Regions from separate parts of the Mesorhizobium australicum WSM2073 genome, predicted to be linked through region 1. Evidence: predicted binding sites of a transcription regulator. Region 1 holds the regulator's gene; each other region holds the start of a gene.
The links. The regulator LexA, encoded in region 1, represses DNA repair genes until DNA is damaged. The targets are predictions, from matches to a motif close to TGTTCNNNNTGTGTTCNG.

Region 1 (4,237 bases):
CTCGTGGCTGCACCCGAAACCAGGTCGCTGCAGGCAGGTGGGCAGGCGCCGGCGCCGGCTCCTGCCGCGGGCAGGATCGTGCGCGTGCGCCGGCAAGTCGGCCTGGTATCCTTGCCTCGCCTGCGCCATGGCGTGGCCCGGGCGGCGGAACTTGAACTCGACCGGGGCATCGCGTTCCTGCTGGTGCCGGTCTGTCTGGCCGTTGGGGCGATCGCCTATTTCTCGCTGGCATCCGAGCCCGACTTTTCAAAATCCGTCGCGGTCGTGGTGCTGATGGCGGTCTGTGCCTTCGTCTCGCGCTCCTGGTCGAAAACCCATCTGTGTTTCATGGCAGTGCTGTTGTGCGCGCTGGGCCTGCTCGCGGCGAAGGTCGAAACATGGCGAGCCGGAACCCGGATGCTGGGTTCGGAAATCTCCACGCAACTGACCGGCCGCGTGGTCTCGATCGAGGAGATGGAGAGCGGCCGCATCCGGCTGACCATGGACGTGATTTCGACCGCCCGGCCGAAACTGCGCTATGCGCCGGAAAGGGTCCGGCTTTCCGCACGCAAGATACCGCCGGGAATGACCGCCGGCTCGCTCATCACAGGCTACGCCAAACTGTTGCCGCCGACCGGCCCGGTGCGGCCGGACAGCTACGACTTCTCTTTCGACAGCTATTTCGCCGGCATCGGCGGCAGCGGCTTCTTTCTCGGCAATCCAACGGTTGTTTCCGCCGACGACGGTGAGATGCCGCTATCGGCTCGCCTTTTTTCAGGCATCGAAAATGCCCGCGAATCCATCGCCGACCACATCAGGGGCAGCGTCGGCGGCGCTGAAGGCGAGATCGCGGCGGCGCTGATCGTCGGCGTGCGCGCCGGCATACCCGATGAAATCAATGAAGCGATGCGGCGTACCGGCATCTATCACATCATCTCTATTTCGGGACTGCATATGGCGCTTGTGGCCGGCACCATCATGGGTCTGCTGCGTGGTGCCTTCGCGCTGTTTCCAGACTTTTCCGCGCGCCGGCCGGTGAAGAAATACGCGGCCGCCGCCGCACTGTTCTCGATCGCGGCCTATCTCATCATTTCCGGTGTCGTCGTTGCCGCCGAACGCAGCTTCATCATGCTGGCGGTGATGCTGATTGCCGTCTTCTTCGATCGCGCTGCGCTGACCATGCGCAATCTGGGGATCTCGGCGATCGCCGTCATCCTGGTCTCGCCGCACGAGGTCGTCGGCCCGAGCTTTCAGATGTCGTTCGCCGCGACCGCGGCCCTGGTTGGCGCTTATGCCGGCTGGGCCGATCACCGTGCGGGAAAGACGCGGCCACCGCCGCCAAAGCGATCGCTGCCCGGGTTCCTGACGCGAAAATTCCTGCTGGCGACAGGTGGATTGGCCATGACGTCCATTATCGCCGGCAGCGCCACGGCACTGTTTGCCATCTGGCATTTCCAGCGGGTATCGCCGCTCAGCCTGTTCGCCAATCTGGCCGTGATGCCTATCGTGTCGGTCGTGATGTTCCTGGCCGTCGCCAGCGCGCTGTTGATGCCATTCGGACTGGATTGGCCGGCTCTCTACCTCATGGGCAAGGGCCTGACAGCAATGATCGCCGTGTCGGCGTGGATATCGGAGCGCTCTCCGGTCGATGGAGTCGGGCTGATTTCGCAGCAATCCGTGCTGCTGGTCACCGTCGCGCTGGTTATCGCGACGATGGCGACGACATGGCTGCGGCTCGCGGCGCTGCCATTCGCGCTCGCCGGCCTGTTGACTGTGTCGCACACACGCGCGCCCGATGTGCTGATCTCGGAAGATGCGCGGCTGGTCGCGCTGCCGATCGGCAATGGCGAACTGGCCGTCAACCGGGAACGTCCGAACGAATTCGCAACCGACAACTGGAAGCGCGCCCTGATCTCCGAAACAATCGTCAAACCGGAAATGTTCGACACGACAGACAGGCAATTCGATGTTGCCAGTCCCACCGACCTGCCGCCGGGATCGCCCTTCTACTGCCGCGAAGGCCTGTGCCTTGCCAGGCACCCTTCCGGCGCGATCATTGCCTATGTCGAGGACCGCAAGACCACCTGGAAAGCCTGCGCTTTCGCCGACCTGATCATCGTCAATGACGCAACCGCCTATGACGCCTGCCACAATCCACTGGTTCTCGTCGTCACCAAACGGCAGCTCGCCCGCAAGGGAAGCGCTGCCGTCTTCTTCAATCCCCAGTCGGCCACGACCCGGGCCGCGATCGCGTTTGCCGTCGACGGACCATACCGGCCCTGGCACGAACAGCGAAAATTCTCACGCGAGGCGAGGGGGCTGCCGCCGTACAAAAAACCCGACAAGCCCGATAACAAGCCGGTTCAGTAGCGCCTGATCAACCCGACCAGCTTGCCTTGTACCTTGACCCTGTCCGGCCCGAAAATGCGCGTTTCGTAGGCTGGATTGGCGGCCTCGAGCGCGATCGAAGCGCCTTTGCGGCGGAACCGCTTCAGTGTCGCTTCCTCTTCGTCGACCAGTGCCACGATAATTTCGCCCGGGCTTGCCGTGTCGGCATTGCGGATAATGACCGTGTCTCCATCGAAGATACCAGCCTCGATCATCGAGTCGCCCTTGACCTCCAACGCATAGTGCTCGCCGCCCATGATCATGTCCGGCGGCACCGAGATCGAATGCGTCTGATGCTGGATGGCATCGATCGGCACACCGGCGGCGATACGGCCCATGACCGGGATGGACACGGCTGAAACCGCGTCGTCGTCGTTGCCGGCCGCGGGCAGGCGCGAAGGCGCAGCGGCCGGCCTGATCTGGCGTCCGAGACTGCCTTGGCCAAGGCTGCCTTGGATGACGCTTGGCGAGAACTTCTTTGCCGCATTGAGGCCCGGCGCGATCGAGTCCGGCAGCCGCAGCACTTCCAGCGCGCGCGCCCGATTGGGTAGCCGGCGAATGAAGCCGCGCTCCTCCAGGGCCGTGATCAGGCGATGGATCCCCGACTTGGAGGCAAGATCGAGTGCTTCCTTCATCTCGTCGAAGGAAGGCGGTATCCCGCTTTCCTTGAGCCGTTCGTGGATGAACATCAGCAGTTCATGTTGCTTGCGTGTCAGCATGGCGGCCCCCAAGACATTGAACGAAAGGTTGAACCAGAATCGAAAAAACAAACCCAGAACAAACACTATCTGTTCCAGTTGTGTTCTGCAACCGTTTAAAGTTTAATGAATTTGTTAAGGGGTCTGAAGTTTTTTGCCCGCGACGGCGGGCGGCAACCAGTCCTTTCCGCCGTCGGCAGGCGCATTGAAATCGTTTTGGTTAATGGCCTGTGGCCCATCCGCCGACGAGGCTTTGGCATCAGTTAGTTGGAAGGCTTCTCCTCGGAGGGACGTATAATTCGCGGAGCCATTATTCGCGGAACGAAACGAAACCAAAATGCCAACGATTGGTAGCTTCGGGCGGCCATGGATCGGGGCGTTCGGCGCACTCCGGCCAGCGCGTTCGAATAGGCGTCGCGGAAGCGCTGAAGTTATCCCGAACCCGCCTTCAAGCTGCCGGCGCGAGCGGCGTATCTGGTAGCGCCGCTGTCTTCGCTGTGGACATAGACGTGCAGTGTGTAGCCGATATGCGCCGTCATCAGCGCCTTGGCCCGCTCGACGTCACGGTCGAGCGCCGCTTCCATGATCGCGGTATGGTGTTCGATCGCAATCGCTTCGCGTAGCGCTTCGATTGCCTCTTCATAGCCATCCTTGAGGCCGGCCGCGGCCCGCAGTGTCGGCGCCAGACCAAGGAAGCGATGATGCCGGCGCAGCTGATCCGAGATCGTCGAGCGGAACCGCAACAGCCAGTCGCATGTGGCGGCGCTCAGCAGCGCCGCATGGAAAGCCTCGTGGTTCTCGTCCCATCTGTCGACGGCCGCGTCCGAGGGATCGTCGACCGCCGTCTTGCAACGCGAGAGCCGGTAGTGGGCGGTGACCACGGCATCCTCCCACTCCCTGCCGCCTTTTTCCATCGATTCGAGGAACAGGGGTATCTCGACCACCATCCTGGCGCGTGCCAGATCCTCCAGCTCGGCCCGCGACACCGGAGCCACGGCAAAACCACGATTGCTGATCGCGGTGACCAGGCGTTCGGCCTCGAGCCGCGACAGGGCTTCGCGCAACGGTGTCCAGCCGACGCCATAGGTGCCGCGCAGCGCACTCAGTTTGAGCGGGGCGCCGGGCATGAGGCGCGTGGTCAGGATGTCGCGCCGCAACAGCTGATAGGCGGC
Region 2 (4,237 bases), 600 kb from region 1:
GCGCCGGTCGAGCACATAGAGGTCGCCCTGCTTGGTCGGCCCGACCAGCACGGGCACCACGGAGCCGTCGGCCTTGGTGATGTCGATCAGGCTCGGCTGCGCCGGCACGTCCATGTCCCAGAGGTCATGGTGCACGGTCTGGCGCACCCATTTCAACTGCCCGGTGTTGAGGTCCAGCGCGGTGATCGAGGAGGAGAATTTCTCCACATTGGCGCTGCGGCCCATGCCGAGCTGGTCCGGCGTCTGGTTGCCGAGCGGCACGTAGAGCAGGCCGAGCTTCTCGTCGGCGCTCGGCGTCGACCACATGTTGGGCGAGTTGGCGGTGTAGGTCTGGCCGGCCGGCAGCGGCGTCGTCTGGTCCGGATTGCCGGAATCCCAGTTCCACAGCAATTTGCCGCTGCTCGCATCATAAGCGCGGATGACGCCGGACGGCTCCTGCGTCGAATAATTGTCATTGACCGCCCCGCCGACGATGATCTTGCCGCCGGCAATCAGCGGCGCCGAGGTCGAGTAGTAATAGCCCGACTTCGGATACGGCATGCCCGTCAACAGATTGAGCGTGCCGCCCTCGGCGAAGGCCGGGCAAACCTGCCCGTTGGCGGCGTCGAGCGCGATCAGCCGCGCATCCGAGGTCGGCAGGTAGACGCGCGCCGCGCAGGGCTGGCCGGCGGCGCCCGCTGCGTCGGCATAATAGGAGACGCCCCGGCAGGTCTGGTGCTGGCGGTCCTTGTCGAGCTTGATCTTGGGATCGTAGCGCCACTTCTCCTTGCCGGTCGCCGCATCGACGGCGATGGCGAAGTTGTGCGGCGTGCAGATATAGAGCGTGTCGCCCACTTTGAGCGGTGTCACCTGATAGGTGGTCTCGCCGACATCGTCGGGGCCCTTGACGTCGCCGGTGCGATAGGTCCAGGCCGGCTTCAGGTTGGCGACGTTTTCCGGCGTGATCTGGTCGAGCGGCGAATACCGCTGGCCGAACTGCGTGCGCCCGTAATAGTGCCATTCGCCCGCCGGCACATCGCCGCCGAGATTGGCGTTGGGGATCACCTTGTCGGTGTCGAGCGCGCCGCCGATGTCCTTCGGGTCCGTGGTCATCGAATAGCCGGCCACCGCCAGCGATGCCAGCACGGCAAGGATCAAAGGTGCTCGCCCGTCCGGACCGGCAAGGCCGCGCCGCGCCCACGGCGTCAGCAGCCACAACGCCACCAGCACGATGATGCCGCCGCGCGGGCCGAGCTCCCACCAGTCGAAGCCGGTTTCCCAGACCGCCCAGGCCAGCGTGCCGAGCACGATCGCCGCGTAGAGCCAGAGCGCCGTCGAACGGCGCCGGTAGAGCAGCCAGGCGGCGACCAGGAAGGCGAGACCGACGATGATGTAGTACCAACTGCCGCCCAGCGAAGCCAACCAGATGCCGCCGGCGCCAAGCGCCAGGCCTAGGAGGAAGAGAATGAGGGAGGTGATGGTGACAGCCAAGATGATACTCCTTCGACTGTTGCGCGCGTGGGGCGGCCTAGGGCAACCCGCATTGCGTGTTGCCCCGGCAACTTTCTCCCGACCGCGGCGCCTGTCAAGCGTAGGTCGCGAGCCCGCGGGCAGCAACCTCGTTCCGCCTGGGATTGTTCCACAACGGCGGTTCCCATATCGGTGAAGCCGCCGTATCGGGCACTTTACCGGAACAAAACGTAGACAGTTCTGGTCTTTCCCTCCCGAATCACTACATTCGGGGGAGATGTCCGGCTTTTCCGAAGACATGCCCTTTTTCGACGAACCCAATGCGCGGCCCACGGCCCCGTCGGGCATTGCCGCGCGCGCCATGGCTGCCCGCGGCGGCCAAAACAATGCGCCCGACTATCTCAGGGGCTTGAATCCCGAGCAGCGGCTGGCCGTGGAGACCACCGAAGGCCCGGTTCTGGTGCTGGCCGGCGCCGGCACGGGCAAGACGCGCGTGCTGACCACCCGCATCGCCCACATCCTTGCCACCGGCAGGGCCTTCCCCTCGCAGATCCTGGCCGTCACCTTCACCAACAAGGCCGCGCGCGAGATGAAACAGCGCATCGGCATCCTGATCGGCGAAGGCAATGTCGAGGGCATGCCGTGGCTCGGCACCTTCCACTCGATCGGCGTGAAGCTGCTGCGCCGCCACGCCGAGCTTGCCGGCCTGAGGTCCGACTTCACCATCCTCGACACCGACGACGTCGTGCGCTTGATCAAGCAGCTGATCCAGGCCGAGGGCCTGGACGACAAGCGCTGGCCCGCGAAACAGTTCGCCCAGATGATCGACGGCTGGAAGAACAAGGGCCAGGGTCCGGCCGATATCGCCGAGGGCGATGCGCGCAGCTTCGCCAACGGCAAGGGCCGCGAGCTCTACAAGGCCTATCAGGAGCGGCTGCAGACGCTGAACGCCTGCGATTTCGGCGATCTGCTCTGCCACCCGATCCGCATCTTCCGCGCCAATCCCGATGTGCTGAAGGACTATCACCGGCGGTTCAAATACATCCTCGTCGACGAGTACCAGGACACCAACACCGCCCAGTACATGTGGCTGCGGCTTCTGGCGCAGAGGCCGAGCGGATCACAACCAGCGCGAAGTGGTTCTCCGGGTGGGCGCGTTCCAAGTTTTTCCGGTGTTTCGGATAGAACGGAAGCGGCTAGCTATAGACCCGCAACTCCAGAGGACGAATCAACAGTTTCGGCCGAAGGCCGCAAGCCCGACCGGGCGTCCGAGCCGTTGCGAGGCCCCCGCGGAGGGCCCGCGCCGGCAGGCGCGGAACAGCCCGTGAGCGAAAACAAAGTCAATATCTGCTGCGTCGGCGATGACGACCAGTCGATCTATGGCTGGCGCGGTGCCGAGGTCGACAACATCCTGCGCTTCGACAAGGATTTTCCGGGCGCCACCATCATCCGGCTGGAGCGCAACTACCGCTCGACCGCGCACATACTGGGCGCCGCCTCCCATCTCATCGCCTACAATGAGGGCCGTTTCGGCAAAACGCTGTTCACCGACCGCAACGATCCGGAGGACGGCAAGGTCAACGTCCACGCCGCCTGGGATTCGGAGGAGGAAGCCCGCGCCATCGGCGAGACCATCGAGGCCTACCAGCGCCAGAAGCACAATTTGAACGACATGGCGATCCTGGTCCGCGCGTCCTTCCAGATGCGCGCCTTCGAGGACCGCTTCATCACGCTCGGCCTTAACTACCGCGTCATCGGCGGTCCGCGTTTTTACGAGCGCATGGAAATCCGCGACGCGCTGGCCTTCTTCCGCGTCGTCGCCAACAGCACCGACGACCTCGCCTTCGAGCGCATCGTCAATGTGCCCAAGCGCGGCTTGGGCGAAGCGACCATCCGCCAGATCCACGACACCGCGCGCGCCTTGCGCATCCCGATGCTGGAGGCGGCGGGTACACTGGCGGAAAGCGACGAGCTGAAGCCGAAACCGCGCGCCGCGCTGCGCGAGGTCGCTGCCAATTTCGAACGCTGGCAAAAGGCGCTGGAAACCACGCCGCACACCGAACTTGCCGAGACCATTCTCGAGGAGAGCGGCTACACCGACATGTGGAAGAACGACCGCTCGGCGGAAGCCCCCGGGCGGCTTGAGAACCTGAAGGAACTGATCCGTTCGATGGAGGAGTACGAATCGCTGCGCTCCTTCCTCGAACATGTCGCGCTGGTCATGGATGCCGAGCAGAATGCCGGGCTCGATGCCGTCTCCATCATGACGCTGCATTCGGCCAAGGGCCTCGAATTCGAGACCGTCTTCCTGCCCGGCTGGGAAGAAGGCCTCTTTCCCCATCAGCGCGCACTCGACGAAGGCGGCCGCTCCGGGCTCGAGGAAGAGCGGCGGCTCGCCTATGTCGGGCTGACGCGGGCCAAGAAGAACCTGCATATCTGGTTCGTCTCCAACCGCCTCATCCACGGGCTCTGGCAATCGACCATCCCGTCGCGCTTTCTCGAGGAACTGCCGGAAGCCCATGTCGAGGTCGCCGAAGCCGGCAACTCCTATGGCGGCTACGGCAATCCCTATGGCGGCGGCTCGTTCGCATCCGGCCGCGGCGGCGGCCAGGGGGCAGGAAGACAGAACCCCTATGGCGCTTCGCGCTTCGACAATATCGGCGGCACTTCGGGCGGCGGGGAAAAATCCGGCGCCTTCTCTAACACCTATTCGACGCCGGGTTGGCAGCGTGCGCAGGCCAACCGCACCGAGGCGACCGACCGCAACTGGGGCACGCGTTCGGGCCAT
Region 3 (4,237 bases), 3.1 Mb from region 1:
AGTCGGCCGAGAAGATTCGTCTCGAAAACGACTTCCCCTGGGCGGCCGCTGGCTGAGTCGAAAAGGCGCCTTACTCCGCCGCCGCGATGGCCCGCCCAGTCAAGCAAGCCTGCTGGATAGCGCATCCTCCCCTCGGTGCCCCCGGTCTTATGCAAGTTGATCGACAATTCGAAAGTCGGTCGCCATGTTATGCTGCCAGCCTGTTAGAGCGAGCCGCCGCTGCTAGGTGCTTCAGCAGCACTTCGCCCCACATCTCGGCGATCAGCGGCGGAACGGCATTCGCCACCTGGGTAAAACGAGGCACCTCGCGGGCCCGACGCTCGCCCCCGGTTGTATATTTGCCTTGGAATGCAAACCAGTCTGGGAACGTCTGCAGGCGCGCGTTTTCCCGGACCGTCAATGTCCTAGGCTCCGAATAGTGAAGCAGGTCGTCAGGCATGCTCGTAATGGTCGGGGCAGCTTTTTCGGGGTCGAGCACCCGCGTCGCCATCTTCCTTATCCCGTAGCGTTCGCGCATCTCGCGGTTTAGCTGAACGCAGAGCCGGCCGGCTGCCTTACAATCCGCGATGATGTTCGTGAAGCGCTCGATAATATGAGGGCGGTGCTTAGCGAGCCGGGTATCGGGAACTGCACCATGAAATCCATCCCGCATCACGCGCTGGTAGGCGGTGCGTGGCTGAGCTGTGAGCAAGGCGTCGTATCCCTTGGAATCCGGGCAAGGACCCGAGCCCGCATGCGCTAGCTCAAGGTCAGAGATCGCCTGCCTGCAGGTCACCCTTGAGCGAAGCCCTCGTTGGTCGAGGAAGCGCACTTTCGCCGATCGCAACCGGGCAAACGGGTCGTCGCGGCGTGGCAGCTTCCTCATCTCGGTCTTCAGCATGCCTACCAGGAAGAACCGAGGCCGCTGTTGAGGCACCCCATATTCCGAGCACCGGACCGTGTCTTTGTAAACATGATAATGTCGGCCAAGTCGCGCGATGAGCTCCTCCGCGAAGTTCCGGGGCGGGACATTTTCGTTGTCGTCAATGAAGTCGTACGTGATCCCTCGAACATTCTCGATGAGGACCATCCTGGGGAGCACGATTTCGACGAACTCAAGATAGCGTTCCACGAGCTCGTTGCGCGGGTCGCCTTGGCGCCTACGGCCGGCACTGGAGAAGCCCTGGCAAGGCGGTCCTCCCGCAAGGAGATCGATTTGGCCGCGGAGCGCTGAGAGCTTGTCGCCATGCGTTTCCACCAGCGCCTCGATCGTCCATGGCTGCTGTTCAAGCCAGGCGGGCCAGTCGTAGCGAACCCGCGCTCCCGGATCGATCAGGTTGGCTTTCAGCGTACTAAACGCAAACGCATCCTTCTCGATAGCGAACAGGCCCCGCCACCCGGATCGTAGCAGGCCCAGACTGAGGCCGCCACAGCCCGCGAAGGCGTCGATGAAGACAGGTTGATAGCCATTGGTACGCACGCTCATCCCCAGTTCGCCCCCACGCCAATTCGAGCCGGGAAGAGTTACGTTGAAACCCAATCCTGCGCCATATGTTCTGTCGCAAGACAGCAGCATATACATTTAATCCTTCGTTTCGCTTAAGGTCCAGAGGTTATCACCTCATCGGCCATGGCGCCGGTATTCATCCCAAACGCATGAGCACAACGCGTTCAACACGGCGCGCCACCCCGCATGATGCCCGACAAGAAAACGTCACCTGAACACGCAGCGCATCGGCCGTGGACGATCAGATGTCCAACCATTGATTCTCCGGTTGTGCTCCACACGTCATCTCCGTTGACTCTTTGCCAGGATGAGAACAAAGAAGGAACATACCACAGGAATTCCGAGTTTCAAGGGACAGATGAGTGCATCGGCGCCAACAGCTGTCATTTCCGATCTTCGAGACCGCATCGCGCGTCTCGAAGGCGGAAATGCGCGCGAACGGGCGGTGCTTCCTTTTGGCATCGCGGCTATCGACCGAGTGCTGCCGGGAGGAGGACTGGCGCTTGGCGCGCTGCATGAGGTGGCAGGCGGCGGAAATGGCGCGATCGATGGCGCGGCAGCTGCATTGTTCGCGGCCGGTATTGCGGCCCGGACGCATGGGAAGGTCCTTTGGTGCGTGACGCGGCCGGATCTCTTTGCCCCGGCAATCGCGCAGGCCGGGCTAGCGCCCGATCGCGTGATCTATGTCGAGGCGGGCGACGAGACGTCCCTTCTTGCCTGCTTCGAGGAGGGGCTGCGGCATCCTGGGCTCGGTGCTGTTGTCGCCGAGGTTGCTCGCCTCTCCATGACAGCGTCGCGGCGTCTCCAACTTGCCGCCGAGACGTCCGGCGCCATCGGGATTGCCGTCCGCCGCTGGCGCCGGCAGACCGAGGCCGCCGACTTCGGACAGCCGACGGCTTCCATCACCCGGTGGCGAGTGTCGGTGCTTCCTTCATCCCCTTTGCCGGTCCCGGGCGTTGGACGTGCACGCTGGCAGCTGGAGCTGATCCGGTGTCGTGCCGGCAAAAGTGCGGATTTCGAAGTAGAGGCAAGCGATGACAAGGGTCGTATCGCTCTTCCTTCCAACGTGGTCCACGGATCGCCTCAGAAGGAAATTGGGCGACGCCGCGCCTCCTCGTGAGACGCCGCTCGTCCTGACAGGACGTGATGGACGACGCCGTGTCGTGCTCGCCGCCGATCCCGCGGCGCTTGCCGTTGGCCTGCGCGTCGGCATGCCGGCCACCAAGGCGCAGGCCTTGGTGAAGGATCTCGTCGTCAACGACGCGGATCCACAAGACGACGCCGAGGCACTCGACCGTCTCGCGGTATGGGCGCTCCGGCGCTATGCGCCGATCGTTGCCCCCGATCCGCCAGATGGTCTGGTCATCGATACGACCGGCGCCGACCATCTGCATGGCGGTGAAAGCGCCATGCTCGCCGATATGGTCGAGCGCCTCGCTGCGGCCGGCTTTGCCGCGCGTGCGGCAATCGCCGACAGTTGGGGCGCCGCCCATGCATTGGCACGTTTTGGCGTCGGGCCGATGATTGTCGTTCACCCTGCCGGAAACGCCAACGCGATCGCGAACCTGCCGATCGCAGCGCTCCGGCTGCCGGCCGACATGGTAGACAGCCTCCGCAAGCTTGGCCTGGACCGCATCTTAGACCTCGTCGCCAAGCCGCGCGCGCCGTTCGCCTTGAGGTTCGGACCCGAACTCGGTCGTCGTCTCGACCACGCGATGGGCCGGCTCTCTGAACCGATCGATCCCATCCGCCCGCCGGACATCATCGAAGTGCGCCAAATGTTCGGCGAGCCGATCGGTGCTGCCGAGACGATCGCCCGCTACACCGGAAAACTCGTCGGTGAACTTTGCGACCTTCTCGAAACCCGAAGCCTCGGTGCCCGCCGCCTCGATCTTTTGCTTCACCGGGTCGACAATCGCATCGAGGCAATCCGCATCGGCACAGCATTGCCGCTGCGGGATGCAAAGCGGTTATCCCGCCTGCTCACCGACAAGATTGAAACCATCGATCCAGGCTTCGGCATCGAGTTGATGCGGCTCGCCGCCACCATCGCCGAACCGCTGGTATCCAGGCAGACGATCTCCTCGCTCATCGAAACTCCCGAGGCTGATGTCTCCGATCTCATCGACACGCTTTCCAACCGCGTCGGCGAGGAGCGTCTCTATCGCATGGCGCCGATGGCGAGCGACGTGCCTGAGCGATCCGTACGACGGGTAGCGCCGACAGCGCCAGAGAGTGGAGAAGGATGGCCTAGACACTGGCCGCGTCCGGCTCGTCTGCTGCCAGTTCCGGAGCCGATCGAGACCGTGGCGCTGTTGCCGGATCATCCACCTGTCACCTTCATCTGGCGCGGCATACGCCGGCGAGTCAAACGAGCTGATGGTCCTGAACGCATCTTCGGTGAGTGGTGGAGGCGCGACGCTGAACTGATCGCCGTGAGGGATTATTTCCAGGTCGAGGACGAAGCCGGCGAGCGTTACTGGATTTATCGTGCCGGTGATGGCGAGGATCTCACGACTGGCTCGCATCGCTGGTTTCTGCACGGAATCTTCGGATGACGACCACGCGCTACGTCGAGTTGCAGGTGACCTCGCACTTCTCGTTTTTGCGCGGTGCAAGTTCGTGCGAAGAGCTGTTTGCACAGGCGGCTGCGCTCGGTATTGAGGCGCTCGCCATCGTCGACCGCAACAGCCTTGCCGGTATAGTGCGAGCCCACGAAGCGGCGAAGACCACGGGCGTCAGGCTGATTGT

Region 2: MESAU_RS16810 (ATP-dependent helicase) is a predicted target of LexA. The motif match lies at 1,669-1,686, and genes of this name have one in related genera.
Region 3: MESAU_RS04475 (ImuA family protein) is a predicted target of LexA. The motif match lies at 1,796-1,813, and genes of this name have one in related genera.

The regions. Positions count from the first base shown of each region.
Region 1 is NC_019973.1:4,106,370-4,110,606, forward strand. It holds gene MESAU_RS19670 (ComEC/Rec2 family competence protein) at 1-2,349, shown strand, start outside; gene lexA (transcriptional repressor LexA) at 2,343-3,086, opposite strand; gene MESAU_RS19680 (GntR family transcriptional regulator) at 3,497-4,237, opposite strand, start outside.
Region 2 is NC_019973.1:3,509,227-3,513,463, reverse strand. It holds gene MESAU_RS16815 (glucose/quinate/shikimate family membrane-bound PQQ-dependent dehydrogenase) at 1-1,470, opposite strand, end outside; gene MESAU_RS16810 (ATP-dependent helicase) at 1,727-4,237, shown strand, end outside.
Region 3 is NC_019973.1:969,218-973,454, forward strand. It holds gene MESAU_RS04465 (DEAD/DEAH box helicase family protein) at 1-125, opposite strand, end outside; gene MESAU_RS04470 (DNA cytosine methyltransferase) at 188-1,465, opposite strand; gene MESAU_RS04475 (ImuA family protein) at 1,845-2,606, shown strand; gene MESAU_RS04480 (DUF6504 family protein) at 2,521-4,044, shown strand; gene MESAU_RS04485 (error-prone DNA polymerase) at 4,041-4,237, shown strand, end outside.